Regions from separate parts of the Streptomyces sp. NPDC028314 genome, predicted to be linked through region 2. Evidence: riboswitches for the same ligand, from Rfam matches in the RefSeq annotation. Region 2 holds a riboswitch; the other holds the start of a gene.
The links. A riboswitch is a leader RNA that binds a small molecule or an ion and turns the genes downstream of it on or off. The one in region 2 is predicted to bind cobalamin.
Positions count from the first base shown of each region.

Region 1: it holds a riboswitch for cobalamin, as region 2 does, so the genes downstream of both, ACZ4TG_RS02765 (ABC transporter substrate-binding protein) here and ACZ4TG_RS03645 (CoA-acylating methylmalonate-semialdehyde dehydrogenase) in region 2, are expected to answer to the same signal.

Region 1 covers NZ_JBVHTP010000001.1:608,838-623,845, reverse strand. The annotation lists gene ACZ4TG_RS02830 (IclR family transcriptional regulator) at 5-796, opposite strand; gene ACZ4TG_RS02825 (bifunctional 4-hydroxy-2-oxoglutarate aldolase/2-dehydro-3-deoxy-phosphogluconate aldolase) at 885-1,520, shown strand; gene ACZ4TG_RS02820 (PfkB family carbohydrate kinase) at 1,523-2,527, shown strand; gene ACZ4TG_RS02815 (aldo/keto reductase) at 2,550-3,434, opposite strand; gene ACZ4TG_RS02810 (glycoside hydrolase family 18 protein) at 3,613-4,941, opposite strand; gene ACZ4TG_RS02805 (NAD(P)H-dependent amine dehydrogenase family protein) at 5,181-6,260, shown strand; gene ACZ4TG_RS02800 (carboxymuconolactone decarboxylase family protein) at 6,257-6,736, shown strand; gene ACZ4TG_RS02795 (GMC oxidoreductase) at 6,802-8,445, opposite strand; gene ACZ4TG_RS02790 (DUF4352 domain-containing protein) at 8,615-9,166, opposite strand; tRNA gene ACZ4TG_RS02785 (tRNA-Trp) at 9,403-9,476, shown strand; gene ACZ4TG_RS02780 (TraR/DksA family transcriptional regulator) at 9,582-9,971, opposite strand; gene ACZ4TG_RS02775 (FxLYD domain-containing protein) at 10,449-10,850, shown strand; gene ACZ4TG_RS02770 (hypothetical protein) at 10,896-11,225, shown strand; cobalamin riboswitch at 11,252-11,392, shown strand; gene ACZ4TG_RS02765 (ABC transporter substrate-binding protein) at 11,428-12,417, shown strand; gene ACZ4TG_RS02760 (FecCD family ABC transporter permease) at 12,381-13,445, shown strand; gene ACZ4TG_RS02755 (ABC transporter ATP-binding protein) at 13,442-14,251, shown strand; gene ACZ4TG_RS02750 (VOC family protein) at 14,262-14,648, opposite strand; gene ACZ4TG_RS02745 (N,N-dimethylformamidase beta subunit family domain-containing protein) at 14,897-15,008, opposite strand, start outside.
Region 2 covers NZ_JBVHTP010000001.1:800,241-815,248, reverse strand. The annotation lists gene ACZ4TG_RS03675 (extracellular solute-binding protein) at 1-299, shown strand, start outside; gene katG (catalase/peroxidase HPI) at 578-2,767, shown strand; gene ACZ4TG_RS03665 (enoyl-CoA hydratase) at 2,851-3,624, opposite strand; gene mmsB (3-hydroxyisobutyrate dehydrogenase) at 3,621-4,523, opposite strand; gene ACZ4TG_RS03655 (enoyl-CoA hydratase/isomerase family protein) at 4,520-5,602, opposite strand; gene ACZ4TG_RS03650 (acyl-CoA dehydrogenase family protein) at 5,599-6,750, opposite strand; gene ACZ4TG_RS03645 (CoA-acylating methylmalonate-semialdehyde dehydrogenase) at 6,747-8,246, opposite strand; cobalamin riboswitch at 8,437-8,607, opposite strand; gene ACZ4TG_RS03640 (cobalamin-binding protein) at 8,667-9,581, shown strand; gene ACZ4TG_RS03635 (short-chain fatty acyl-CoA regulator family protein) at 9,597-11,012, opposite strand; gene aceA (isocitrate lyase) at 11,403-12,689, shown strand; gene aceB (malate synthase A) at 12,779-14,377, shown strand; gene ACZ4TG_RS03620 (3-hydroxybutyryl-CoA dehydrogenase) at 14,374-15,008, shown strand, end outside.

The sequences.
Region 1 (15,008 bases), 190 kb from region 2:
GCCGTCACAGCAGCGGGGCCAGCGCGGCCGTCGCCGCGCGCAGGGCGGGTGCGTACGCCTCGATCTCCTCGCGGGAGACCAGGAAGGTCACGGTGGTGACGGACACCCCGCCGAGCGGGCGCCCGCCGGGGCCCAGGACCGCGGCGCCGATGCAGCGGATCGTCGCCTCGTTCTCCTCGTCGTCCAGTGCGAAGCCCCGCGCGCGGACCGTCGCCAGCTCCGTGTCCAGGGCCTCCGCAGTGGTCAGCGTCCTCGGGGTGCGGGCCGGCAGGCCGCCGGACGCGACCAGGTCCCGCACCTCCTCCGCCGGGAGGTGGGCCAGGACGCTCTTGCCGATCGCCGTGCTGTGCAGCGGCATCCGCATGCCGACCCGGGACGCCGTACGGAAGGGCTGTTCGCTCTCCAGTTTCCGGATGTAGGTGATGGTCTCCCCGCTGTGCAGGGCGAGATGCACCGTCTGCCCGGTGGCCTCCCGCAGCTCGCGCAGGATCTGCTCGACGCTCGGCGGCTCCCCGCCGCTGACCAGGGCCGACAGCCCGCGCAGCCGGGGGCCCACTCCGTAGCGGCTCTCGCCCTCCAGACGTACGAAGCCCTGCTCGATCAGCGAGGCCAGGATCCGGAACGTGCTCGACTTCGGCACCGCGGCCGCCGCCATCACGTCGGTCAGCCGGTGCGGGCCGCCCGGCGCCGCCACCGCCTCCAGGATCCGCAGGGACTTCTCCAGAGCGGAACCCGCCGCGGAAGTGCGGCCTCCGCGGGCCGCGCCGTTCGCTCCAGGTGCTTCATCCGTTGACACGCGGTCTCCCGGCATGGGTAAGGTCCGAAACAGCAAGTTCCAGTAAACGGTACCTAGTTCCACTACGTGGAACAAATGGGAGGCTCTCTTGTCCTGCCATCCGTACGCGGTGATAGCCGCCCAACGGCTGCTTCCCGTACTGCGCGACACCGACGCGGACGCGGCCGTCCGCCGGACCACGGCCCTCCTCGCCGCCGGCTGCCGGGCGGTCGAGCTGACCACCTCCACCCCCGGCTGGGCCGGGGCCGTCCTGCGCACCGCGCCGCTCGCCGACGCCAAGGGCCGGCCCGCCCTGATCGGCGTCGGCACCGTCACCACCACCGCGCAGGCCGAACAGGCCCTCGACGCCGGTGCCGCCTTCCTGGTCTCCCCCTACCCGGCTCCCGAGGTCCGCGCGGTGGCCGCGCGGCGCCAGGCGGTCTTCGTCGAAGGCGGGTTCACCCCCGGTGAGATCGCCTCGGCAGCCCGGCACGCGGGCGCCGCGAAGGTCTTCCCGGCCCACGTCGGCGGCCCGCGGTTCGTCCGCTCCCTCAAGGCCGTCCTCCCCGAAGCCCTGATCATCCCGACCGGCGGCATCCGGCCCGGGGAGGTCCACGCGTGGCTCTCCGCCGGAGCGGCCGCCGTCGGCATCGGCGACGGACTGCCGGACGACCCCGGTGAACTGGCCGCCGTCTTCGCGGAGCTGGCACTGCCGTGCTGCCCGCGCTGCGCCCCGGAGCGCTGACCGTGTCCGGACAGCCGCGCGCCGCCGGCTACGACGTACTCGTCCTCGGCGAGGTCCTCGTCGAGCTCCACGCGGACACCCCGCTGCGCGAAGCCGCCGACGGGACCCCCGCCCGGATCTCCTACTCCGGCGACGCCCTCAACGCCGCGGCCGCCGCCGTGGCCGCCGGGGCCCGGACCGCGCTGCTGGCCGTGGTCGGGGAGGACGAGCTCAGCGTCCCGCTGCTGGCCCGCGCCGCCGAACTCGGCGTGGACGTCTCCCACGTACGCCGCTCCCCGCGCCCCAGCGGCGCCTACCTGCTCAGCGCCGACACCGAGGGAGACCGGGAGTTCGTCTACTGGCGCACCGGGAGCGCCGGCTCCACCCTGTCCACCCGGCACGTCGAGTCCTGGCGGGAGCTGCTGACCGGCTCCGCCGCCCTGATCACCAGCGGCATCGCCGGCGCCCTGTCACCGAGCAGCCGGGAGGCCGTGCTGGCCGCCGCCCGGGCCGTCCACGAGGCCGGCGGTCACCTCTCGTACGACCCCAACTTCCGCCCCCGGCTCACCGGCCGGAGCGAGGCCCGGGAACTGCTGGCGCGGATCGCCCCGCTGACCGGGCTGCTCAAGACCTCGTGCCCGGCCGACGCGCTGGCGCTGGTGGGCACCGACGACCCGCTGCTCGCCGCCGGCCGCTACCGCGCGCTCGGCGCCCGTGCCGTCGCCGTCACGGCGGGCGCCGGCCGGCTGCTGCTGGACGACGGCACGCGGGCCGCCTACCACCCCGTGCCCGTCAACCCCGCCCCCGTCGACGCGACCGGCGCCGGGGACTGCTTCACCGGCACCACCACCGCCCGCCTCGCGCTCGGCGACACCCTCGCGGACGCCGTGGCGTACGGGGCCGCGGCCGCCTCCCTGTCCGTGTCCGGCCGGGGCGGCACCGGACGCGTACCGGCCTTCACCGAGACGGCCGCCCTGGCCGCCGCGCACCGCGGGACTACTGCGCCGAGCGGGCGGCGACCGGGCTGAGCCGTGCGCCGTCCGCGACCTCCTACGCCGCTTCGAGCAGGGCGATCTCCTGCGGCGACAGGCGCAGCGCACCGGCGGCGATGTTCTCGGCGAGGTGGTCCGGGTTCCCGGTGCCCGGGATGGCCAGCACGTGCGCGCCCCGGCTCAGGGTCCAGGCCAGGCGCAGCTGGGCCGCCGACACCCCGTGCTCCGCGGCGAGCGCGAGGACCTCGGGGCCGTCGGCCTCGACCACCCCGGCCTCCTTGCCCGCGCCCGCGATCGCGAAGAACGGTACGAACGCCACGCCCTGCTCCCCGCACGCGTCGAGGAAGGCGTGGTCCTCGGCCGGGGAGCCGATCCCGTACGGGTTCTGCACACAGACCACCGGGGCGATCGCCCGGGCCTCCGCGAGCTGCTCGGGCCGCGCGTTGGAGATCCCCAGGTGCCGGATCAGGCCGGCCGTGCGGAGCTCGGCGAGGGCCCCGAAGTGCTCGGCGACCGAACCGGCGCTCTCGCGGCGCGGGATGCGGAGGTTGACCACGTCGAGGTGGTCGCGGCCCAGCTGGCGCAGGTTCTCCTCGACCTGGCCGCGCAGCTGCTCGGGCTCGGCCCACCACCAGTTCCCGGCCGGGTCCCGGCCGGGTCCGACCTTGGTGGTGATGACCAGTTCGTCGCCGTACGGGGCGAGGGCGCTGTTGATCAGCTCATTGGCGGAGCGCAGCGCGGAGAAGTAGAAGGAGGCCGTGTCGATGTGGTTGACGCCGAGCTCGACGGCCCTGCGCAGCACGCCCGTCACGCGGTCGCGGTCGGTGGGGGAGCCGTCGGCGAGGTGGGTGAGGCGCATGGCGCCGAAACCGATCCGGTTGACGGTCAGGTCACCCAGCTGCCAGGTTCCGGATTCGTGGGCATTGATCGGTTCAGAGGTCATGGAGCACTCTCGCACACCGGCCGGTGAGCGGGGCTCGGTGCCCTGGCCTGCGGAAACGGCCGCCCGGCCGGCCGAGCGTCCGGATGGGAGGCGCCGCCGGGCCGGGCCGGTTTCCACGGCCCGGCGGCGCCGGTCGGAGGAGGCCCGCAGACCTCTCGCGGCCCCTGGGGGACGGCCCTCAGCGGCCGCGCAGGCCCCGGTCGACGGCGGTCATCAGCTCGCCGTCGGCGGTGTCCGCGTCCAGGGACCAGAACATCGCGCCGCCCAGGCCGTTCTCACGGACGTACTGCGTCTTGGCGCGCAGCACCTGCGGGTCGTCGTACGTCCACAGTGTGGTGCCGTCGAACAGCCACGCGTGCCCGCCCCGCCGGTCGCGGTACACCCGGTAGGTCCCCGAAGCCGCCAGCTGCTTGAGCTCCTTGTAGTCCGCGTACCCGGCCGCCCAGGCCGCCGGCGCCGGGTCCGTCGCCGGCCGGCCCATGCCGTCCCCGCCGCCGCTGACGCCGGTCCAGCCCTGCCCGTAGAACGGCATGCCCACCACCAGCTTCTGTGCGGGCGCCCCGCGCCGCCGCCAGGCGTCCACGGTGCCGTCCACGCTGAAGTCGCCCCGGGCGTACAGCGCGGACTGCTGGGCGGTGGTCTTCTCGCCCGATACGTGGAAGTCGTAGCCCTGGAGGGTGACGAAGTCGAGGTCGCGCATGATCCGGCGGACGTCGAAGCCCGCGTCGATCTTGGCCGGGGCGGTCGGGACGAAGGCCGTCAGCTCGTACTTCTGCTTCCGCTTCTGGTTGCGGCCGTACGCGTCGAGCTGGGTGCGGAACTCCTTGACCAGCTCGGCGAAGTTGCGCTTGTCCTCGGGGCGGAACTTCGTGTCCGTGTCACCGGCCGAGCCGGGCCATTCCCAGTCGAGGTCGATCCCGTCGAAGATCCCGGCGGCCGCGCCCGGGCCGCCGCGGGCGCCGTCCCTCGGCAGGTTCCCCTTGATGTAGAGGTCGATGCAGGACTGTACGAGGGCCTTGCGGGAGGCGGGGGTGAGGGCGGCGTCCGAGAAGTTCGTCGACCAGCTCCAACCGCCCAGCGAGAGCAGCACCTTGAGGCCCGGATGCTTGGCCTTGAGCTCGCGCAGCTGGTTGAAGTTCCCCGCCAGCGGCTGCTGCGCGTCGTCGGCCACGCCGTCGACGGAGTTCGCGGCGTCGAGCGGACGCACGTAGTCGGCCCACGCGTCCGCCTCACCGGGCACGTTCCCGGTGAAGCACTTGCCCTCAGGACTGATGTTGCCGAAGGCGTAGTTGATGTGGGTGAGCTTGCCGGCCGTGCCGTTCGCGTCGAGGTCCTGGACCTGGAAGTCGCGCCCGTAGACGCCCCATTGGGTGAAGTACCCGACCTTCTTGTACGAGCGGTCGTGGCCTCCCGCGTCGGCCTGCGCGGCGGCGGAGGGCGCGAAGGCGGCCAGCAGGGACAGGGAGCAGGCGGCGACGGTCAGCCTGCCGAGCGTGCTGAAGCGCATGGGCTTCCTTTACGGATGCGGGAGCGGATTCGCGTGCGCTGTACATGTGTGGTGGCGCGGCGGGGCAGGGTTGCGACGTGAGGTGCTGTGCCGCGGAGGCGCTGCACCCCGGAAACTATTGGTCTGGACCATCCCGGTCAAGGGGGCGTCCACCTCGGCTTCTGCGGTGTTACCGACCCGTCCGAAAAACATCCTTCACGGCACTGGGCACCTCTGCCCCCCGTCGCTACCCTCCGCGCATGATTCCCACGGTGGTCTGGGGCATCGGCAACGTCGGCCGCGCGGCGATCCGCGCGGTCGAGGCCCACCCGGCGCTCGAACTCACGGCAGTAATCGTCCACAACCCCGCCAAGGTCGGCCGCGACGCGGGCGAACTCGGCGGGCTGGCGCGCATGTTGGGGGTCGCCGCCACCGACGACATCGAGGCGGTGCTGGCCGCCCGGCCGGCCGCCGTGGTGTACGCGGCCTCCGGGGACATCCGCCCCGATGAAGCCCTCGCCGACATCACCCGCGCGATCGCCGCCGGGGCGGCGGTGGTCAGCCCGGCCCTCTACCCCCTCTACGACCACCGCAACGCCCCGCCGGAGTTCGTCGATCCGGTGCTGGCCGCGATAGCCGAGGGCGGCGGCTCACTGTTCGCCTCCGGTGTCGACCCGGGCTGGGGCAACGACGTCCTCCCGCTCCTGATCAGCGGACTCGGCACGACGGTGGACGCGATCCGCTGCCAGGAGATCTTCGACTACTCCACGTACGACCAGCCGGACTCGGTCCGCTACCTGGTCGGCATGGGCCAGCCGATGGACTACGAGCCGATGATGCTGATGCCCTCGATCCCCAGCATGGTGTGGGGCGGACAGATACGGATGATGGCCCGGGCGCTCGGCGTCGAACTCGACGAGATCCGCGAGACCTCGCAGCGCCGGGCGCTCGACACCACCGTGACCACGCGCACGATGGGCGAGTTCGAGGCCGGCAGCCAGGGCGCGATCCGGTTCGAGGTCCAGGGCATCGTCGAAGGCGAACCCCGCATCGTGATCGAACACGTCACCCGCATCCATCCGTCCTGCGCACCCGACTGGCCGCTGCCCCCCGACGGGGCCGGCGCACACCGGGTGATCATCGAGGGCCGCCCCCGCATCGAGGTCACGATCGAGGCCACCGACGAGGGCGAGAACCGGTCCGCCGGCGGCAACGCCACCGCGGTCGGGCGGCTCGTCGGAGCCATCGACTGGCTCGTGGCCGCGGAACCCGGCATCTACGACGCGCTCGACATCCCGCTGCGACCCGCAGTCGGCAAACTCGGAAGGAAGCAGCCATGAGGATCGACATCCCCGAGGGGCAGCACCCCATCGAATACGTATGGGGAGACATGGTCCCCGGCATCGGCATGGCCGCGGCGAACTTCTCCCTGTCGGTCTACGCCCACACCACCCTGGGCCTGCGCGAGTTCGAAGCCGCCCGGCTGCGCATCGCGCAGATCAACGGGTGCGTGTTCTGCCTCGACTGGCGCACCGACCGGGACGGGGAGAAGGTCGAGGAGGAGTTCGCCGACGCGGTCACCGAGTGGCGTACCACCAAGGCCTTCGACGACCGCACGCGGCTCGCCGCCGAGTACGCGGAGCGGTACGCCCTGGACCACCACGGTCTCGACGAGGAGTTCTGGGGGCGGATGACCGCGCACTACAGCCAGGTGGAGATCGTGGAGCTGAGCATGAGCATCGGCTCCTGGCTGGCCTTCGGCCGGCTCAATCACGTGCTGGGCCTCGACAGCGTCTGCATGCTGCCGGGGAGTTGAGGTGGTCCGGGGCCGGTCGGAGATTCCGGTCGGAGATTCCGGTCGGCCCCGGGAACCGGTCATCGCTACAGGTCGGTGGCGATGATCTTTTCTATGTTCCGTTCCGCGAGCGCCGTGATGGTGACGAACGGATTGACGCTGGTGTTGCCGGGGATCAGCGCACCGTCGATCACGTACAGGCCGGGGTGGCCGTGCAGGCGGCCGTAGTTGTCGGTGGCCTTGTTCAGGATCGCGCCGCCGAGCGGGTGGTAGGTGAGGTGGTCGCCCCAGATCTTGTTGGTGCCGAAGAGATCGGTCCGGTAGATCGTCCCCTCCTTCGAGTTGATCTTGTCGAAGATGGTCTTGGCCATGTCGATGGCCGGCTGCTTCCAGGCCGTCTGCCAGTTCAGGCCGACCTTCCCCGCCGCCGCGTCCCAGGAGAACTCGGCCCGGTTCGGGTTCTTCGTGATCGACAGGTAGAAGGACGCGTACGTCTCGATCCCCGTCGGCAGCGGGGCGATTTCGGCGAAGGCGCCGCCCGCGTCCCAGTTGTCGATGCCCCCGCAGGGAATGGAGGCCTGCACCTTGCCGGTCGCGTCCCACATGTGATTGGCGCGGCCGCACATGACGTTCCCGTTGTCGCCCCAGCCCTTGCCGATCTCGTTGTTGAGGTTCGGCAGCGCCCCGGTGGCCTTCAGCTTCACGAGGAGCTTGCTCGTGCCGACACTGCCCGCCGCGAAGAACACCTTGTCGGCGACGACGGTCTTGGTGGCGATCGTGTCGCCGGTGGTGTTCAGCTGCTCGATGACGACCGTGTAGCCGCCACCGGCCGAGGGGGAGACGGTGGTGACCCGGTGCAGGGGCGAGATGCTGACTTTGCCCGTCGCGCGAGCGGCGGCGATGTAGGTCTGCTGGAGGGACTTCTTGCCGGCGTTGTTCCCGTAGAGGATCTCGCCGGCCACCGCGGACTTGGGGACGGTCCCGGCGACCTCCTTCTTCATGTAGTCCCAGTCGTAGACGTCCGGTACGAACACGAAGGGAAAGTTGGAGCGCTGGGCGTGCTTGCGGCCGACCCGGGCGAACTGGTAACAGTCCACCGTCTCGAACCAGTTGGGGTCGATGAGCCCCACGCCGAGGCCGGCGTTGGCCCGCGGGTAGTAGGTGGTGTACATCTCCTCGGCGTCCACCGACGGCAGGATCGAGGCGAAGTTCTGCCGTTTGGGAGTCACCGCCATGCCGCCGTTGACCAGCGAGCCGCCGCCGACCCCGCGGCCCTGGTAGACGATGATCCCGCCCATCTCCTCGGCGTCCAGGATGCCCGTGTACTTGGGGACGTCCTTGTCGATCGGGAAGCCGAGGAAGTTGCTGAGGGGTGCCTTCGTCCTGGTGCGCAGCCAGTAGGAACGATAGTCCGGCTTGGTGGTGTTGGCGAAGATCTTTCCATCGGTGCCGGGGGTGTCCCAGGCCATGCCCATCTCGATCATCTGGACGTCGACACCCGCCTGGGCGAGGCGCAGTGCGGCGACGGAGCCGCCGTATCCGGTGCCGATCACGAGGACCGGTACATGGGCCCCCGCTGCGATGGGGGCGTTCGCGGTGACTGTTCCGGCGCGGGCGGCCGTGGTGTTGACGGCCAGTGCCGCGGCTCCAAGAATGGAACCGGTTCCAGCGATGAATCCACGGCGTGAAACACCCTTGGATACCTTGTTGTTCAGGGATTTGTCACTCATGTGACGTTCCTCACTCTCGACGGAGTGAGAACAAGTTCTACTGTTGCTTGCGTGGTAAGTCACTACATACGCCGAGGTAATTTCCGGCCGCTTCGGGGCCGGTGGCCCCGCGCAGCCCCGTGACGCCCGTGACGCCCGTGGCGCCGGGGTCGCAAGCGGCGGCCTCGTCCTAGGGGAGGCTCCACTGGGCCACGTCGTCGGCGAGTCCGGCGTTCAGGGCGAACTGCACTGCGGCGGGGGAGCTTTCGGCGGGGATCCGGAAGGCGATGAACCCGAGCGCGGTGTCGCCGGGGTCGAGGGTGACGGTGGCGGGAAACGCCGGTCCCGCGTCGGTGGGGGTGTCGGATCCGGTGTAGCGCCGCCCGGAGGTGTCGAGCAGGTGCGCGGCGGGCGCGGGGGAGTCCTCGTACGGGGCCGTGCCGGTGTTCTCCAGCTTCAGCTGTACGGCGACCAGCCGGCCCGCGCCCTCGGGCGCGGGCCCCGTCGGGCTCGCCGGCTTCGCGGGGTCGGCCACCTTCGTCAGGGTGACGTCGAGGCGCTCGCCGGGCCGGGTGCCGGCCAGGGAAACGGTCTCGGAGGAGCCGGTCGGATCGCCGGGCCCGGAGTGGGCGGGGGCGTGGCCGGCCGGTGCGGCGCCGAGTGCGGCGGTGGCGAGCAGCACGAGAGCGGCGAGCGGGCTCCGGAGGCGGCGCGCGGCTCCCGTGATCCGCGTACGGCGCATGGCGGCACCTCCTTCACTGCCCCCCGCCCACGATCCTCCGCGGGTGGCGCTCGCGCCACCCGCGGAGGATCGTGGGCGGGGCCGCCGGCCCGGGCCCCCGGCACGGATCGGCTCGGGCGACCCGCTCGCCGCCGCCCGGACCTCCGGGGCACCCGTACGCGCTCGGAAATTCCCCCAGTTGACCACCGAATTCGGTGGATCTTCGGGCCGAGCCATGTCATGGTTGGTCTCGCCGAAGGGGTGTAGCTCAGCTGGCCAGAGCAACGGTCTCCAAAACCGTAGGTCGCAGGTTCGACTCCTGCCGCCCCTGCAAGAAGCAGCACCAGCGTGGATGCGCAGAACGCCCAGGTGGGAGACCTCTTCCCAGCTGGGCGTTCGTCATCTCCCGGCGTCGAGGTCACCGCCCCGGCTTCGGTCAGCCGCGGCCGGCCTCGGCGCAGCGTACGCATGTCGTCGCCGCCGGGCGTACCTCCAGGCGGGCCTCCGGTATCGGCTCGCCGCACCCCTCACACCGCCCGTAGACGCCTTGCTCCAGGCGGTCCAGTGCGTGGTCCAGCTCCCCCAGGTACGCGTTGGCCTGGGCGAGCAGGGCTGCGACATGGGCACGCTCGAAAGCGGTGCTGGACCCTTCCGGATCGTGCTCGTCGTCGACCGCCACGAGGGCGTTCGCCTCGACGATGCCGTCGAAGTCGCGCCTCAAGGCCGCGATCTGCGCACGTGTCGAGGCCTGCTCGGCCGCGATCCGTTCACGGACGACCGAGGGGAAGTCCGTAGCGGAAGGGGGAGGATCGGGCGTACCGCTCATGCGTGCGACAACGTCGGGGCGGGGGTGTGCATTCCGCGCTCCATGAGCGCGGTGGCCACGGCCGAATGCCGAGAGACCGGCGCTGACCTGCGGACACGCAGCAGCCCTCCCGTGGGGAGGCCGGGAGGGGCGTGCGCCCGGGATGGTCCGGGGCCACACCATATGCACTGCTGCGGGTCTGCGGGTAGCCATGTGACAGGAGAGGTTCCGGATGGGGCGGAGCCGGCCGACGGTCCGGGCGCACGGTGTCCGGATGCGCGCGGGAAGCCGCGGCCCCAGGGTGGATGCATGTCGGACCAGTCGCCACCGCCGGGACAGGAGCCTCCCCGCTGGGGTCAGCGGCCTCCGCCGGGATACGGAACACCGCAGCCGCCCGGAGCGTCGTGGGGGTCTCCGCCGCCTCCGAGGAAGGGCAGCACCGGCCGGATCATCGGGCTGTCCTGCCTGGGGGCCATTGGTCTGCTGCTGCTCATCGGCGTGATCGGCGCCCTCCTGACCGTGTCCGGCGGAGGAGAACCCGACCGGCGCCCGGCCGTGCCGCCGAGCCCGTCGGTCTCGGGGACGCTCACCCCGTCGGCCGGTGAGAGGCCGGCGACCACCGGGCCCGCGGGCGACGTGAAGATCACCGGGTGCGAGCTCGACCCGGACACGGGCTGGGGGAGCGCCGAGCTGCTGATCACCAACCGGTCCTCCAAGTCGAGCAGCTACATCATCAGCGTGGAGTTCGTCGACGCGTCGAACAAGCGGCTCGGCGAGGCCGCCGCGTTCTCGAACAACCTCGCGCCGGGGCAGAGCGCGCGGACCACGGCGCAGGGGCTGGAGCAGATCCAGGACAGGATCAGCTGCCGGATCACGGACGTGACCCGCTACGCCTCCTGACCCGGCCCGGATGCGACCGGAGACCTCCCGCCGCATCGTGGTGGCATGGAGCATGCGCCGATCGTCGTGCACCGGATCTCCGTCTCGGGCGGCCGGAGGGTCACCATCCGCGTCCAGGAGCAGGACCCGGGCCTGGCCCAGGAGCAGGCCCAAGAGCAGGCCCAGCCCCAGGAGCAGGGGGAGCCCCGGGCCCCGGATCGGGAGCAGGTCCTGGGCCTGGCCCACAGTGACGCGGACGTGATCGAACTCCTGCGCCGGGCCGGGGTGGCGGACCCCGACGAACTCGTGCTCGGCGAGGAAACCCCGCTGCTCAGCTGGGAGGGCGACGAGCCCCACGTCTACCTGCCCGCCCCGCCCGACCCCGACGGGTTCTGAGAGCGCTCGCCCGGTCCGCACCCGGGCGTCTGGCAGACTTGGCAGGGTTCTCCCAGGCGGTGCAGGACAGGAAACCGGTGCGAATCCGGTGCGGTCCCGCCACTGTGACCGGAATCCGCCCCGCGCGGATCCGGGAGTCAGACACTGACGCACCGCCTCTTCACTTCGACCGGGGACGAGGATCCCCCGGAGAGGCTTCGCCATGCCGCGTTCCCGCGCTGTTCTGCGCTCGCTCATACCCCTCGCGCTGCTCGCGCCCCTTGCCGCCTGCGGGGGTTCGCCGGGCGGGAAGGACGCCGCCGCGCGCGCCGGCGCCGTGCCCGGGTTCCCGTACACCGTCGCCAACTGCGGTGTCAGCACCACCTACCAGGTCCCGCCCGAGCGCGTGGTCACCCTGAACCAGCACACCACCGAGATCATGCTGGCCCTGGGACTGGAGCGGAAACTGGTCGGCACCGCCTACCTGGACGACGCCGTCCTGCCCGCCTACCGGCCCGCGTACGAGAAGACGAAGGTGCTGGCCAAGGAGTACCCCTCCAAGGAGGTCCTCCTCGGCGCCAACCCCGATTTCGTGTACGGCGGTTACGCCAGCGCCTTCGACAAGGCGCAGGGCCGCGACCGCGAGGGACTGGCCGGGTCCGGCGTCAACTCCCGTCTCAGCGTGGAGTACTGCACCCAGGGGCCGGTCGGGCTGGACCAGCTCAAGACCGAGATCACCGAAGTGGCGCACACCTTCGGCGTACCGGAGCGCGGCGCCGAGCTCATCGCGGACGAGCAGCACCGCATCGAGGCCGTCACCGCGCGGGTGAAGGACAAGGCCAAGCCGTCCGTCTTCGTCTACGACTCGGGCGAGGCCTCCGCCTTCACCTCGGGAGGCAACGGCATCGGCAACGAGATCGTCTCCCTCGCCGGGGGGACGAACGTGTTCGCCGACCTCAAGGACACCTTCGGCGACGTCGCCTGGGAGAAGGTCATCGAGCGGGCACCCGAGGTCGTCCTGATCTTCGACTACGGCGGCACCACCGTCGAGGCCAAGAAGCAGCGCCTGTTGAACGACCCGGCCCTGGCGCAGGTTCCCGCCGTCAAGAACCAGCGGTTCGTGGTGCTGCCGCTGTCCTCGGCCGTGCTCGGAGTACGCGTCCCCGACGCCGTCGAATCCCTGGGCCGCCAGCTGCACCCCGACGCCGCGTGAGCTCGCGCCGTACCCCGGCCGCCCTCGTGCTCCTCGCCGCGGCGCTCATCGCGTCCGCCGTCGCGGGCCTCGCCCTGGGACCGGTACGGATCGCCCCCGGCCAGGTGCTCGACATCGTGCTCGCGGGCCCCGGACCGGGCGGCGGGGCCTTCGGCTCGATCGTGTGGGACGTCAGGATGCCGCGCGTGCTGCTCGGCGCCGTCGTCGGCGCCGGACTCGCCGTGGCGGGCACCGTCCTGCAGGCCCTCGTGCGCAACCAGCTCGCCGACCCCTTCCTGCTCGGCGCCTCCTCGGGGGCGTCGGCCGGGGCCGTGCTGGTGATCGTCTTCGGTACGGGGACCCTCGGATTCGCGGGCGGGGCGGGCGTGCCGCTCGCGGCGTTCGCCGGGTCCATGGGCGCGCTCGTCGCCGTCTACGCGATGGCGCGGCGCGGCGGCACCATGACCACCGGCCGGCTGATCCTGGCCGGGGTCGCCGTCCAGTACATCCTGTCGGCCCTCACCAGCCTGGTGCTGGTGCTGGCGGCACACCCCGACCAGATCCGCAGCGTCCTCTTCTGGACCCTCGGCGGGCTGGGCGGTGCCCGCTGGGACGAACTCGCCCTGCCCACGGCCGCGCTGCTCCTCGGCACCGGCCTGCTCCTCGCCCTCGCCCGGCCGCTGGACCTGCTGCTCGCCGGGGAGGAGGGCGCACACACCCTCGGCCTGGACACGGCCCGGTTCCGGGCCGCCGTGTTCGTCCTCACCTCCCTCGTCATCGGTGTGCTGGTCGCCTACAGCGGCGCGATCGGCTTCGTCGGGCTGATGGTTCCGCACGCCGCCCGGATGGCGGTGGGCGCCGGACACCGGGCGCTGCTGCCGGTGGCCGCGCTGGGCGGGGCGGTGTTCCTGACACTGTCCGATCTGGCGGCCCGTACGGCCGCGGCGCCGCAGGAGATACCCGTCGGCGTGGTCACGGCACTCGTCGGCGGGCCGTTCTTCCTGTGGATGCTGCGCAGGTCCACCCGTACCGAGGGGGTGGCCGGATGAGCCTGCTGACGGGACGCCCGGTGGAACTCCGCGTCGAGGCCCTCCGTTACGAGGTCGAAGGCAAGACGGTGCTGCACGGAATCGACCTCACCGCCCGGCCCGGCGAGACCGTCGCAGTGGTCGGGCCCAACGGCAGCGGCAAGACCACCCTGCTGCGCTGTGTCTACGGCACCCTGCGCCCCGCCTCCGGCCGGGTGCTGCTGGACGGGGTCGACGCGGCGTCGCTGGGCGTCAAGGACAGGGCCAGGCGGGTGGCGGTCGTCCCGCAGGACGCGGCCGGCACCTTCGGGCTGTCGGTCCGCGAGGTCGTCGCCATGGGCCGCAGCCCGCACAAGCGGTTCTGGGAACAGGACGGACCCGACGACGCCCGGCGCGTCGGCGAGGCCCTGGAGACCGTCGGCGCGGCCGCCTTCGCCGCCCGCCGGTTCGATGAACTCTCCGGCGGCGAACGCCAGCGCGCCCTGGTCGCCCGCGCCCTCGTCCAGGACCCCGGCCTGCTCGCCCTCGACGAGCCGACCAACCACCTGGACATCCGCTACCAGCTGGAGATCCTGGGCCTGGTCCGCGCCCTCCCCGCGACCAGCCTGCTCGTCCTGCACGACCTCAACCTGGCCGCGTCCTTCTGCGACCGGCTGTACGTGCTGGCAGGCGGACGGGTCGTGGCCTCGGGGGCCCCGGCCGAGGTCCTCACCGAGGCGTTGCTGTCCGAGGTGTACGGAGTCCGGGCCCGGGTCGGCACCCACCCGACCACCGGCGGGCCGAGCATCGTCTACCTTCCGGTGGCCGGGGAACGCGTGCGGGAGTAGAGCCGCGGCTCTACCCCTGGAAGCCGTAGGGCCGGGTGATCAGTTCCATCCCGTGTCCGGACGGATCCGGGAAGTAGACGCCGCGGCCCCCGTCATTGTGGTTGATCTCCCCCGGATGCTTCTGGTGCGGGTCGGCGTAGTAGGCGATCCCCGCCGACTTGATCTTTTCGAAAGCCGCGTCGAACACGTCCTCGGAGACGAGGAACGCGTAGTGCTGGGCGGCGATGGACTCGGCCGGAGCGGTCGCGAAATCCAGGGTGACGCCGTTGCCGGTCTCGACGGGGACGAAGGGTCCCCACTCGTTCCCGACCTCCAGACCGAGGAGGTCCGCCAGGAACTCGGCGAACTCCCGGTTGTCACGCGAGTGGACGATGGTGTGGTTCAGCTGGACTGACATGAGTGAATGCCTCCGAAAGGCACGCCACGGCACCTCCATGCCTCACCCGGTCGGTGACCGACACGCGATGCCGTCACTGTGATCCTAAACGGACGGTCCAGGCGAATACCACCCGGTATTCGGACGATGGCGGACGCCGGCGGCGCACGATGGCCGACGGCGGCTCAGGGCGCCGGGCGGTCGGCGGTACACGGAGCCGGGCGGTCGGCGGAGGACGGCGGCGCACGGCGGCCGACGAACGGCCCGGCTCAGGAACCTCCGTACACGGCCTTGACGTTGTCCTGAGCAGGGTGCGTCCGTCCGGCCGGCCCCGCCGCGAATACCCGCAGCAGGTTCTCCGTCACGCGTGTGGTCAGTGCG
Region 2 (15,008 bases):
TCCTGGAATTCGTCTACCAGGACAAGAACCTGTCGGACTTCGTCGGCCGCTACCACCTGCTGCCGTCCACCGCTTCCGCCGCGCGCACCCCGGCCGGCGGAGGCCTCGGGCAGACCGATCTGGACTTCCTCGGTGCGCTGCGGACCGCCCGTCTCTACCCGGTGAACGACCCGTCCTGGGTGACGGTCAGTGACACCATCAAGCGCAACATCGGCCGCGCCGTGGAACCGTCCGGCGACCCGAAGGCCGTCCTGGAGGACATCGCCGCCAAGGCGGCCGAGGCCGGCAAGAAGAGCTGAGGGCCGCACGCGCGTCCCCGTTCCCCTTCGGTGACCGGCCGCGGTCCCGGCGCGTGCCGGGCCCGCACATATTTTCCGCTTCTCGCGCCAGGACACGAAAACGACTTCCCGCGCGAATGCTGTCGCGGTTGCCCTGCGTGTTCTCGTGACCGTGCGGTGCGCGGTGCACGACCATGTGGACGGCGGCGGGCGCCGTGGCGCGGGTCACAGCGCTCGACACCAGTCGTCACGAGCAAGCAGCCAGCAAAAGGAACACTGAGACAGGAAGAAGGGCCGACGTGTCCGGCAGCGAAAGCGAGAACCCGGTAATCCCTTCCCCGACCCCCGCGCCGACTCGGCCCAGGACGAACCGGGACTGGTGGCCGAATCAGCTGGACCTCCAGGTCCTGCACCAGCCCTCGCCCCGGTCCAACCCGATGGGCGAGGACTTCGACTACGCGCAGGAGCTGGGGACCCTCGACCTCGACGCGCTGAAGCGGGACGTCTTCGAGGTCATGACGGCGTCGCAGGACTGGTGGCCTGCCGACTACGGTCACTACGGGCCGCTCTTCATCCGGATGAGCTGGCACGCCGCGGGCACGTACCGCATCGCCGACGGCCGGGGCGGAGGCGGCTCCGGCGCCCAGCGGTTCGCCCCCCTCAACAGCTGGCCGGACAACGCCAGCCTCGACAAGGCCCGCCGGCTGCTCTGGCCGGTCAAGCAGAAGTACGGACGGAAGATCTCCTGGGCGGACCTGCTGGTCTTCGCCGGCAACTGCGCCATGGAATCGATGGGGTTCAAGACGTTCGGGTTCGGCTTCGGGCGGCAGGACATCTGGGAACCCGAGGAGATCTTCTGGGGGCCCGAGGACACCTGGCTCGGTGACGAGCGCTACAGCGGCGACCGAGAGCTCACCGGTCCGTTCGGTGCCGTGCAGATGGGCCTGATCTACGTGAATCCGGAGGGGCCCAACGGCAACCCGGACCCGTTGGCCGCCGCCAGGGACATCCGCGAGACGTTCGCGCGCATGGCGATGAACGACGAGGAGACGGCCGCGCTCATCATCGGCGGCCACACCTTCGGCAAGTGCCACGGCGCGGTCGATCCCCAGTACATCGGTCCGGAACCCGAGGCCTGCCCCGTGGAGGCGCAGGGCATCGGATGGAAGAACACCTTCGGCACCGGCAAGGGCGCGGACACGCTCACCAGCGGCCTGGAGGGCGCCTGGACGAGCGAGCCGACGAAGTGGGACAACGGCTACCTGGACAACCTGTTCGCCTACGACTGGGAGCTGACGACGAGCCCCGCCGGCGCGAAGCAGTGGACTCCCAAGGATCCCGCGGCCCAGGGCACGGTGCCCGATGCCCATGATCCGTCGAAGAGGCACGCCCCGATGATGCTGACGACCGACCTCGCGCTGAGGCTGGATCCGATCTACGGGCCGATCGCGAAGCGCTTCCACGAGAACCCGGACGAGCTCGCGGACGCGTTCGCCAAGGCGTGGTACAAGCTGCTGCACCGCGACATGGGACCCCTCTCGCGCTACCTCGGCCCCTGGATCCCCGAGCCCCAGCTGTGGCAGGACCCCGTCCCCGCGGTCGATCACGAGCTGGTCGGGGACGCGGACATCGCCGCCCTCAAGGAGCGGATCCTCGCCTCCGGGCTGTCGATCCCCCAGCTGGTCTCCACCGCTTGGGCGTCGGCGGCGAGCTTCCGCGGCACCGACAAGCGGGGCGGCGCCAACGGGGCGCGGATCCGGCTCGCGCCGCAAAGGGACTGGGCGGTCAACGACCCGGCCGAACTGGCCGGGGTGCTGCGGACCCTGGAGCAGATCCAGCAGGACTTCAACGCCTCCCAGTCGGGCGGTACGAAGGTCTCGCTCGCCGACCTGATCGTCCTGGGCGGGTGCGCCGCCGTCGAGCAGGCGGCGAAGAATGCCGGGCACGCCGTCACCGTCCCCTTCGCGCCGGGACGCACGGACGCCTCGCAGGAGCAGACCGACGTGGACTCGTTCGCCGTGCTCGAACCGACCGCGGACGGCTTCCGCAACTACGTCCAGGCCGGGGAGAAGCTGGCGCCGGAGACCCTGCTGCTGGACCGCGCCGGCATGTTGACGCTGACGGCCCCGGAGATGACGGTCCTGATCGGCGGCATGCGGGCGCTGAACGCCAACTCCGGGAAGTCCCGCAACGGTGTCTTCACCGACCGGCCGGGGACGTTGACGAACGACTTCTTCGTCACCCTCCTCGACATGGGTACGGAGTGGAAGCCGTCCGTCTCGACCGAGGGCGAGTTCGAAGGCCGGGACCGCGTCACGGGCGAGCCCAAGGGGACCGCCACCGCCGTCGACCTCGTCTTCGGTTCGCACGCCGCGCTCCGGGCCATCTCGGAAGTCTACGCCTGCGAGGACGCGAAGGAGAAGTTCGTCCGCGATTTCGCGGCCGCCTGGAACAAGGTCATGAACCTCGACCGGTTCGACCTCTCCTGAGCCCGCCGGTGTCCGGGTCGGCCGCTCACCGGCCGACCCGGACACCGGACTTCGGGTGCGCCCGCCCGGGCGCCCCCGGAGGCTCAGCCGTGGGTGAAGTGCGGCGGGCGCTTGTCCACGAAGGCGGACATGCCCTCCTTCTGGTCGGCCGTGGCGAACACCGCGTGGAACAGCCGCCGTTCGAAGCGGACGCCCTCGGTGAGGGTCGTCTCGAAGGCCCGGTTCACAGCCTCCTTGGCCATCATCGCGACCGGCTTCGACATCCCGGCCACGGCCTCGGCCACGGACAGCGCCTCGGCCGCCAGTTCGTCGGCCGGGACGATCCGGGAGACGAGCCCGGCGCGTTCGGCCTCCTCGGCCCCCATGGTGCGGCCGGTCAGACAGAGATCCATCGCCTTGGCCTTGCCGACGGCGCGGGTGAGCCGCTGCGAGCCGCCGATGCCGGGGATGACGCCGAGTTTGATCTCGGGCTGTCCGAACTTCGCGGTGTCGGCGGCGAGCAGGATGTCGCAGAGCATCGCCAGCTCGCAGCCGCCGCCCAGCGCGTAGCCGGAGACTGCCGCGACCGTGGGCGTACGGACCTGGCCGAGGCGGTCCCAGGCGGTGAACCAGTCGGAGAGGTACATGTCCATGTAGCTCCGCGGCCGCATCTCCTTGATGTCCGCGCCCGCCGCGAAGGCCTTCGCGGAGCCGGTCAGGACGATGCAGCCCACGTCCGGGTCCCGGTCCAGTTCCTCCGCCGCGGCCACCACCTCGGTCATGACCTGGAGGTTGAGGGCGTTGAGGGCTTCCGGCCGGTTGAGGGTGATCACGGCCACCCGGCCCTTGCGTTCCAGCAGGATGGTCTCGTAGGTCATGCGGGTGTTCCGTTCTGCGGTCGGAGGGTGCGGACGATCGCCGAGAAGTCCAGGGCGGCGCCCTCGCCCTCGGCGAATGCGGCGTACATCTCGGATGCCTTGAGACCGAGCGGCGCGTCGACCCCGCCCGCCCGCAGGGCGTTCGCGGCCAGGGTGAGGTCCTTGGCCATCAGGGGCGCGGCGAAGCCGGGCCGGTACTCCCGGTTGGCGGGGCTGGCCGGGACCGGTCCGGGTACGGGGCAGTTGACGGTGAGCGCCCAGCACTGCCCGGAGGCGGTGGAGGCCACGTCGTAGAGGGCCTGGTGGTCCAGGCCGAGGCTCTCGGCGAGGACGAAGGCCTCGCTGACCCCGATCATCGAGACGGCGAGGATCATGTTGTTGCAGATCTTCGCGGCCTGCCCGGCACCCGCCGCCCCGCAGTGCACGGCCTTCCTGCCCATCGCGGCGAGCAGCGGCTCGGCCGCCGCGAACTCGGGGGCGCCGCCGCCCGCCATGAAGGTGAGGCTCGCGGCCTGCGCGCCCACCACCCCGCCCGAGACGGGCGCGTCCAGCGAGCGGTGACCGGCCGCCCCGGCGGCCTCGTGCGCGGCCCGGGCGTCGGCCACGTCGATGGTGGAGCAGTCGACGAACAGGGTTCCGGGTCGCGCGGCGGCCAGCAGCCCGTCCTCCCGGTACAGGGCGAGGACGTGCCTGCCCGCCGGCAGCATGGTGATCACCACGTCGGCCTCGGCGGCCGCCGCGCCGGCCGAGGAGGCCGGCTCCACCCCCGTCGCCGCGGCGGCGGCCAGGAGCTCCGGCACCAGGTCGAAGCCGAGGACGCGGTGCCCGGCCCTCACCAGGTTGGCCGCCATCGGGCCACCCATGTGGCCCAGTCCGACGAACGCCACGGTACTGCTCACCAGGGCACCTCCTGAGTCGAATCGTTCGCCGCCAGCCGCAGTTCGCGCTCGCCGAGCGGGGCGAAGAACCGCTCCACACCGGCCGGTTCGACCTCCGCGAGGGTGGGCGGACTCCAGTGCGGGCTGCGGTCCTTGTCGATCACCTGGGCGCGGATGCCCTCCACCAGGTCGGGGGAGGACAGGGCCGCGCAGGAGACCCGGAACTCCTGCTCCAGGACCCTTTCCAGCGGGCCCAGTTCGCGGGCCCGGCGCAATGCGGCCAGGGTGACCTTGAGGGCCGTCGGTGATTTCGCGGTCAGCGCGGCCGCCGCCTCCTTCGCAGCCGGAAGGCCGTCGGCGAGGAGCCGTCGGACGATCCCCTCGACGCTGTCGGCCGCGTAGCAGTGGTCGATCCACCCGCGCGCGGCGGCCAGTTCACCGGCCGGCGGCGTCCGGACCCGGCTGCCGAGCGCCTCGTGTACGGAGGTCCGCGCGAGGTCGGCGGCCAGCGCGGGGAGCTCGGCCGCGGGGACGAAGTGGTCCGCGAGCCCGCACAGGAGCGCGTCGGCCGCCCCGACCGCCGTACCGGTGAGGGCCAGATGGGTGCCGAGCCCGCCCGGCGCGAGGGCCAGCAGGTAGGTGCCGCCGACGTCGGGGACGAAGCCGATGCCGGTCTCGGGCATGGCGACGCGGGAGCGTTCGGTGACGATCCGTACGGTCCCGTGGGCCGAGATCCCCACACCGCCGCCCATGACGATGCCGTCCATGAGGGCGACGTACGGCTTGGGGTAGCGGGCGATACGGGCGTTGAGCCGGTACTCGTCGTGCCAGAAGTCCGCCGAGGCGGTGTTCCCGGCCCTGGCATCGTCGTAGATGGCGCGGATGTCGCCTCCGGCGCACAGGCCGCGTTCACCGGCGCCCTGGATGACGACGGTCTCGACGGCCGGGTCGTGCTGCCAGGCGGCGAGTGCCGCGTCGATGCGGAGCACCATGGGGTGGCTGAGGGCGTTGAGGGCCTCGGGGCGGTTGAGGGTGATGTACGCGGCGTGGCCCTCGGTACGCAGCAGGACGTGGTCGTCTTGGGGGGATTCGTTGTTCATCGCAGGGTCTCCGTGAGTCCGCGGGCGACGATGACGCGCATGACCTCGTTGGTGCCTTCGAGGATCTGGTGGACGCGCAGGTCGCGGACGATCTTCTCGATGCCGTACTCGCCGAGGTAGCCGTAGCCCCCGTGGAGCTGGAGGGCCCGGTCGGCGACCGTGTAGCCCGTGTCGGTGGCGAACCGCTTGGCCATCGCGCACAGCCGAGGGGCCAGCGGATCGCCGGAGTCGAGGGCCTGGGCGGCCTGCCGGAGCAGGGCGCGGGCGGCGGCCAGTTCGGTGGCCATGTCCGCGAGACGGAACTGGAGCGCCTGTGCGTCCAGGAGCCGCCCGCCGAAGGCCTCGCGGTCGGCGAGGTACGCCAGGCTGCGGTCCAGGGCGCTCTGCGCACCGCCGAGCGAGCAGGCGGCGATGCCGAGCCGGCCGCCGTTGAGGCCGTTCATGGCGATGCGGAAGCCCTCGCCCTCGGCTCCGAGCAGCCGGTCGGCGGCCACGCGCACCCCGTCGAGGACGACCTGGCGGGTGGGCTGCGCGTTCCAGCCCATCTTGTGCTCGTTCGGGCCGAAGGAGACCCCGGGGTCCTCCCGTTCGACGACGAAGGCGGAGATCCCGCCGGGCCCGGCCTCCCCGGTGCGGGCCATGACGACGTAGACCCCGGCGGCTCCGGCGCCGGAGATGAACTGCTTGACGCCGGTCAGCACGTAGTGGTCGCCGTCCCGCTCGGCGCGGGTGCGCAGGGCGCCCGCGTCGGAGCCGGCGCCGGGTTCGGTGAGGCAGTAGCTGCCCAGGGTGTCGGCCGTGCAGAGGCCGGGCAGCCAGCGCTCGCGCTGTGCGCGGTCTCCGTAGCGGTCGATCATCCAGGCGACCATGTTGTGGATGGAGAGGTATCCGGCGATGGACGGGCAGCCGGTCGCGAGGGTCTCGAAGACGAGGACCCCGTCGCCGCGGCCGAGCCCCGAACCGCCGTGCTCCTCCCGTACGTACACGCCGCCGAGGCCCAGGACCGCGGCCCTGCGGATGACGTCGACGGGGAAGTGCTTGTCCCGGTCCCAGGCGACGGCGTGCGGCGCGAGGTGCTCCTGGGCGAAGTCGAGGGTGACCTCGGCGAGGGCGAGCTGGTCCTCGGTGAGGGTGGCCACGGCGCTCATCCCATCGTCGGGATGGTGAAGCTCGCGCCCTCCTTGGCCCCGGAGGGCCAGCGCGAGGTGACGGTCTTGGTGCGGGTGTAGAAGCGGATGGAGTCGGGACCGTGCTGGTTCAGGTCCCCGAAGCCGGAGCGCTTCCAGCCGCCGAAGGTGTGGTAGGCCACCGGGACGGGGATCGGGACGTTGACGCCCACCATGCCGGCGCCCACCCGGCGGGTGAAGTCGCGGGCGGTGTCGCCGTCGCGGGTGAAGATCGCGACGCCGTTGCCGTACGGGTGCTCCGTGGGCAGGCGCAGCGCCTCCTCGTAGTCCGCGGCCCGTACGACGCTCAGCACCGGGCCGAAGATCTCCTCGCGGTAGATCCTCATGCCGGGGGTGACGCGGTCGAAGAGGGTGGCTCCGGCGAAGTAGCCGTTCTCGTGGCCGGGCAGGGTGAATCCCCGCCCGTCGACGACGAGTTCGGCGCCCTCGGTGGCGCCGATGCCGACGTAGCGGTCGACCCGGTCGAGCGCGTCACGGCTGACCAGCGGCCCGAAGTCGGCCTCGGGGTCGTCGGAGCGGCCGACGCGCAGGGTGGCGATGCGTTCCTTCAACCTGGCCACCAGGGCGTTCGCGGTCTCCTCGCCGACGGGGACGGCGACGGCGATGGCCATGCAGCGTTCGCCGGCGGAGCCGTAGCCGGCGCCGATCAGGGCCTCCACGGCCTGGTCCAGGTCGGCGTCGGGCATCACGATCATGTGGTTCTTGGCGCCGCCGAAGCACTGGGCGCGCTTGCCGTGGGCGGCGGCGGTGGCGTAGATGTGCGCGGCGATCGGGGTCGATCCGACGAATCCGAGGGCCTGCACGCGGGGGTCTTCGAGGAGGGTGTCCACGGCTTCCTTGCCGCCGTTGACCACGTTCAGCACACCGGGCGGCAGACCGGCCTCCAGGAAGAGCTCCGCCAGGCGCAGCGGTACGGACGGGTCCCGCTCCGAGGGCTTCAGGATGAAGGAGTTGCCGCACGCCAGGGCGGGTGCGGCCTGCCACAGGGGGATCATCGCGGGGAAGTTGAAGGGGGTGATCCCGGCGACCACGCCCAGCGGCGCGCGCAGGGAGTGCACGTCGATCCCGGTGCCCGCGTTGTCGGTGAACTCCCCCTTCAGCAGGTGCGGGATCCCGGCGGCGAACTCGACCACCTCCAGGCCGCGTTGCAAGTCGCCGTGCGCGTCGGCGACGGTCTTGCCGTGCTCGGCCGACAACAGCCGTGCGAGGGAGTCCCGTTCGCCCTCGACCAGCTGGAGGAAGCGCAGCATGACGCGGGCGCGGCGCTGCGGGTTCCACTGCCCCCAGTCGGCCTGCGCCTCCTCGGCGTTCGCGATGGCGGCCTCGGTGTCGGCGCGCCCGGCGAGCGGGACGCGTGCCTGGACCGCGCCGGTGTTGGGGTCGTACACGTCGGCGAAGAGGCCGGACGCCCCGGTGGTGTGCTTGCCGCCGATGAAATGGGTGAGTTCGCGGACCATGGATGCCTGCTCTCGTCAGGTTGGATCCGGGGATGGCACGGCCCGGCCGCGGACGGACCCGGTGGGGTGCGCCGCTGGGAGGGGCCGTGAGAACTACGAGCGCGTGGACAGGTGGTGTGCGCGCTCCGCCGGATCACCAGGGTCGTGGGTACAAACCGGTGCCATGCGTGTCTGCTCCATCCTCGTGGACAACACGGAACGTTCCGCGGCCGGTATCCTGACTCCCGGATCCACGCGTGCCGCCCGCCTTCCCGACAGACCTCGTCAGTGGCGTGTGGATGGCAGCACACTCCCCGGTCACAGTGGCGGGACCGTGCCGGATTCTCACCGGCTTCCCTGCACCGCGGACCTTGTGCCACGAACATATAGTTGGACGTCCTAGTAAGTCCAGACCCGCCACCGCGCGCCTACAGTCGGTGCATGCGCATCGTCTCCCTGCTCCCGGCCGCCACGGACATCGTGGCGGACCTCGGCCTCGCCGCCGACCTGGTCGGACGTACCCACGAATGCGACTGGCCGCCGGAGGCGGTCGCCTGCGTTCCGGTGGTCACGAGGGCCGGGTTCGCCGCGGAGGAACTCAGCAGCCGGGAGATCTCCGAGGCCGTGGGCGGGGCCGCCCACTCGGGCTCCTCGCTCTACACCCTGGACACCGAGGCGCTCGCCGCGCTCGAACCGGAGATCGTGCTCACCCAGGACCTGTGCGACGTCTGCGCGGTGTCCTACGAGGGAGTCTCGCGCGCGGTGCGCCTGCTGGACGCCGGACCCCGCGTCCTGAGCCTGGAACCGCGCACCCTCGACGACGTACTGGACTGCCTGGTCACCGTGGGCGAACTGCTGGGCGTACGGGAGCGGGCCGAGCGGCGGCGCACGGAACTGCGGGCACGGCTGGCGCAGGTGCGGCGGCTGACCGCCGGCCGGCCCCGGCCCCGGGTGGTGGCCATCGAATGGCTCGACCCGCTGTGGCCCGCCGGGCACTGGGTGCCCGAGCAGATCACCTGCGCCGGGGGAGAACCGCTTCTCGCCGCACCGGGCGAGCACACCGAGCCGATGACCTGGGACGCCGTTCGTGCCGCCCGCCCCGACGTCGTGCTGCTCCTGCCGTGCGGCTTCCCGCCGGAGCGGACCCTGCGGGAACGTGACCTCCTGACGTCCCTCCCCGGCTGGGACCAACTGCCCGCCGTACGGGCCGGGGAGGTCTGGGTCCTGGACGGGCCCGCCTACTTCAACCGCCCCGGACCGCGTGTCGTGCGCGGCGCCGAAGTGCTCGCCCACGTCCTGCACGCCGTCCGGGCGGGCGAGCCGGTGGCCGCGGGCGAGGCCCGCCGCCTGGAGTGAGCCTGCGGGGCCCGGTCAGCCCCGGGCCGGGTCGGGGGCACCCTTGACCGGGTAGGGGATGAAGGTGCTGCTGTTCTCGTCGACGGCCAGGGCCCGGCCGAGCGGCGGCACGGCCCGCTGGGGGCAGTCGAGGCGCTCGCAGAGCCTGCAGCCCATCCCGATCGGGGTGGCCGCCGCCCTGTTGTCGAGGTCGAGCCCGTCGGCGTACACGAGGCGGGAGGCGTGCCGGATCTCGCAGCCCAGGCCGATGGCGAAGGTCTTGCCGGGCTCGCCCCAGCCGCCCCGGTGCCGGGTGACGGCGCGGGCGGTCCACAGGTAGCGCTGCCCGTCGGGCATGGCGGCCACCTGGACGTGGATGCGGCCGGGCGCCGCGAAGGCCTCGTACACGTTCCACAACGGGCAGGTGCCGCCCGCACGGGAGAAGTGGAATCCGGTGGCCGACTGCCGCTTGGACATGTTCCCTGCCCGGTCCACCCGGACGAAGGAGAACGGCACCCCGCGCAGCCTGGGGCGTTGCAGGGTGCTCAGGCGGTGGCAGACCGTCTCGTAGCCGATCCCGAAATGGTCGGTGAGCCGCTCGATGTCGTAGCGGAACTCCTCGGCGGCGGTGTGGAAGGCCGTGTACGGGAGGATCAGCGCGGCCGCGAAGTAGTTGGCGATGCCGATCCTCGCCAGGGCGTGAACGGGGGAGCCGGGCGGGAAGTCCTCGGCGGCGAGCCGGTCCAGCTCACCTCCGTACTCGATCAGTGCCAGCTGGGTGGCCATCCGGAATGCCTGCTGGCCCGGCCGAAGCCGGTTCGACAGGTGCAGGACCCGGGCGGTCCCGTCGTAGTGGTGCAGCCGGTCGGAGTCCGCGGCGGTCCCGACCCCGTGCCGGTCGGAGAGCCGGCGGGTCAGGGCGCGGATGACGTCCCCGGGGCGGATGCCGATCTCGCGGGCCAGTGCCTCCGCGGCGAGATCGGTGTCATGGAGGTAGTTCTGCCGCCGGTAGAAGAACTCGCGGATCTCCTCGTGGGGCGAGCGCGGCGCGTCCGCCACCTCGTTCCGGCCGTCGGCGGCGTCGGCGAGGCGCTCGGTCAGGAGCTGGCTGCGCCGGCCCAGATCGAGCAGGACCGAGGCGACGGCGGGCATCCGGGTGGCCAGTTCGGCCAGGTCGGACGGGGAAACGCGGGCCTCGGCGACCTGCTGGGCGAGCGCCTCGCGCAGGTCCGCGACCAGGCGGCTGGTGTCGCGCTCCGAGAAGAACCCCGGATCGACCCCGAACGCCTCGGTCAGCCGCAGCAGTACGGGAACGGTGAGCGGCCTGGAGTCGTGCTCCATCTGGTTGAGGTAGCTGGGCGAGATGGCGAGCACCCTGGCCAGATCGGCCTGGGTCATCCGCCGCTCCTCGCGCAGCCGCCGCAGCCGTGCTCCCGCGTACGTCTTGCTCACCGCACTCCTCCGCCGTTGGACACGCGCCGCCAGGATACGGGGGCAGGCGCGGCCGAGGGGCTTCGCAACCTTGGCAATTCCGGCCTCGAAGATTCGCAAAGCTTGGCAGATGTACCTCCTTGATGGCACTCAGTGTCAATGCCAGAGTCGGTGCTGCGGCCCGCCGGACCTGGCGGCCGAGGCGGGCTGCCGGGCCTGATTCACGCCCTGATTTCAGGGATCCTGGCAGCTCGAATCGGCGGCTCGGCAGCATTGCTCAGCTTCGGCCCGCAGCCGGGTTCGGCGGCCGCACCTCCTTTACAGGCACAGAGTGCCAATCCCCAGGGTGCCTGCCCAGGTGCAGGTCCGGCTCATTGGCAAGACAAGCGACGGATGGAAACGGTGACGGTCATGGCAGAGGCGAACACGACGGCGGCGGCCGAGCAGCTCAAGCAGCGCTGGGCGACGGACCCGCGGTGGTCGGGCATCGAGCGCACCTACACGGCCGAGGACGTGGTCCGGCTCTCGGGCAGTGTCCGCGAGGAGCACACGCTGGCCCGGCGCGGCGCCGAGCGGCTGTGGCGCCAGCTCCACGAGCAGGACTACATCCACGCCCTGGGCGCCCTGACCGGAGGCCAGGCGGTCCAGCAGGTGCGGGCCGGACTCCAGGCGATCTACCTCTCCGGCTGGCAGGTGGCGGCCGACGCGAACCAGGCCGGCCACACCTACCCGGACCAGAGCCTGTACCCGGTCAACTCGGTGCCGCAGGTGGTGCGCCGGATCAACAACGCGCTGCTGCGCGCCGACCAGATCGCCACCGCCGAGGGCGGCGCGGACACCACGGACTGGCTGGCCCCCATCGTCGCGGACGCCGAGGCCGGCTTCGGCGGCCCGCTCAACGCGTTCGAGCTGACCAAGGCCATGATCGCGGCCGGTGCGGCCGGCATCCACTACGAGGACCAGCTCGCCTCGGAGAAGAAGTGCGGCCACCTCGGCGGCAAGGTGCTCGTCCCCACCTCGCAGCACATCCGCACCCTCAACGCGGCCCGCCTCGCCGCCGACATCGCCGACACCCCCACCCTGGTCATCGCACGTACCGACGCCCTGGCCGCGAACCTGCTGACCAGCGACGTCGACGAGCGCGACGCGCAGTTCGCGACGGGGGAGCGCACCGCGGAGGGCTTCTACCGGGTGCAGAACGGCATGGCACCGGTCATCGCCCGCGGCCTCGCCTACGCCCCGTACGCCGACCTCATCTGGGTCGAGACCGGCACCCCGGACCTGGCCCAGGCCCGCGAGTTCGCCGAGGCCATCCACGCCCAGTACCCCGACCAGATGCTGGCGTACAACTGCTCGCCCTCCTTCAACTGGAAGGCGGCCCTGGACGACGACCAGATCGCCAAGTTCCAGCGCGAGCTCGGCGCGATGGGCTACCGCTTCCAGTTCATCACCCTGGCGGGCTTCCACTCCCTCAACCACGGCATGTTCGACCTGGCCCGCGGCTACGCCGAGCACGGCATGACCGCCTACGTCGACCTCCAGGAGCGCGAGTTCGCCGCCCAGGCGCAGGGGTTCACCGCCGTCAAGCACCAGCGCGAGGTCGGCACCGGCTACTTCGACCTGGTCTCCACCGCCGTCAACCCGGCTTCCTCGACCACCGCGCTCGCCGGTTCCACCGAGGAAGAGCAGTTCCACTAGACGACTCAGTCAGCCGGCCAAGCCGATTTCCGACGGGTGCCCGGGGACGTCCCCCTCGGGCACCCACCGCCCCCGTTGAGGAGAACCGCATGCCCCTCTCGTCCCTGACCAGCAGTGTCCAGGTTCTCGGTGCACCGGGTGAACGCCACGAGGAGATCCTCACCCCCGAGGCCCTGGAGTTCATCGGCCGGCTCGACGCCGCGTTCGCGGACCGCCGCCTGGAGATCCTCAAGGAGCGCCGCCGCCGCTCGGGCCACCTGGCCGGCGGCACCCCGCTCGACTTCCCGCTCGCCACGCGCACCGTCCGCGACGATCCCGGGTGGAGGGTCGCACCGCCCGGACCCGGCCTCACCGACCGCCGCGTCGAGATCACCGGCCCGCCCGATCGGCGGATGGCCGTCAACGCCCTGAACTCCGGCGCCCAGGTGTGGATGGCCGACTTTGAGGACGCCACGGCCCCCACCTGGGACAACGTCATCGGCGGCCAGCTCAACCTGCTCGACGCCATCGAACGGCGCATCGACTTCACCACCCCCGAGGGCAAGGAGTACCGCCTCGGCGAGAACCTCGCGACCATCATGGTCCGCCCGCGGGGCTGGCACCTCACCGAGGAACACCTGGAGACCGACGGCCGCCCCCTGTCCGCGTCGCTCGTCGACTTCGGCCTGTACTTCTTCCACTGCGCCCGGCGCCAGATCGACGCCGGCCACGGCCCGTACTTCTACCTCCCCAAGCTGGAGAACCGGTACGAGGCCCGCCTGTGGAACGACGTCTTCCTGCTCGCGCAGGAACTCCTCGGCATCCCCCGCGGCACCGTCCGCGCGACGGTGCTCATCGAGACGATCACGGCCGCGTTCGAGATGGAGGAGATCCTCCACGAACTGCGCGAGCACAGCGCCGGTCTCAACGCGGGCCGCTGGGACTACCTCTTCAGCCTGATCAAGACCTTCGGCCATCGCACCGACTTCCAGCTCCCCGACCGCGCCAAGGTCACCATGACCGCCCCCTTCATGCGCGCCTACACGGAGCTGCTCGTGCGCACCTGCCACCGGCGCGGGGCCCACGCCATCGGCGGCATGGCCGCGCACGTCCCCAGCCGGGACGCGGAAGCCAACACCGCCGCCCTCGCGAAGGTCCGCCTCGACAAGGAGCGGGAGGCCGAGGACGGCTTCGACGGCTCCTGGGTCGCCCACCCGGGGCTGGTACCGGTATGCCGCGAGGTCTTCGACGGAGTCCTGGAGGAACGGCCCAACCAACTGGAGCGGACGCGTGAGGACGTCGAGGTCACGCCCGCCGACCTGCTGTCCGTCCGCCGGATCGCCGCCCCGCCCACCCGCGAGGGCATCCGCTCCAACGTGGCCGTGGCGCTGCGCTACTTCGACGCCTGGCTGCGCGGCAGCGGCGCCGTCGCGCTGAACGGGCTGATGGAGGACGCCGCGACCGCCGAGATCGCCCGCGTGCAGATCTGGCAGTGGCTCCGCCACGACAGGGTGGACCGGGGGACGGTCATCGACCTCCTCGACGCCGAATGCGCCGCCCTGGAGGCCGAGGACCCGCAGGCGCTCGCGCTCGAAGCCCGGGAGGTCTTCGTGGACACCGCACTCTCGGTCCGGCTGCCCGCCTTCTTCACCCCCGAGGCCTACACCCGCCACCTCGTGCGCCGCGCCGCCGCGCAGGTGTCCGCGTGAGCGCCCCCGCGCAGCCGGCCCGCATCCTGCGCGTCGGGGTCGTCGGCGGAGGCCAGATGGGCGCCGGCATCGCGGAGGTGTGTGCCCGCGCCGGCCTCGACACCGTCGTCGCCGAGGCGGACGCCACCGCCGCCCGCGCCGCCCGGGAGCGTGTCGCCGTCTCCTTGGAGCGCGCGGTCCAGCGGGGCAAACTCGACCGGATCTCCGCCGAGGACGCCCTGGCCCGCCTGGTGTTCACCGGCGACCTGGAGGATCTCGCCGACCGGCAGCTCGTCATCGAGGCCGTCACCGAGAACCCCGAGGCCAAGTCGGACGTCTTCACCAGCCTCGACAAGATCGTGGAGGATCCGGAGGCGATCCTCGCCACCAACACCTCCGCGATCCCCATCATGCGGCTCGGCATGGCCACCCGCCGCGCCGACCGGGTGGTGGGCCTGCACTTCTTCAACCCCGTCCCCGTGCTGCCGCTGGTGGAGGTCGTCTCCTCCCTCCACACCTCCCGGGAGACGGTCGCCGCCGTCGAGGCCTTCGCCCGTGACGCCCTGGGCAAGACCACGGTCCGGTCCCAGGACCGGGCCGGCTTCGTGGTCAACGCGCTGCTGATCCCCTACCTCCTCTCGGCCATCCGCAT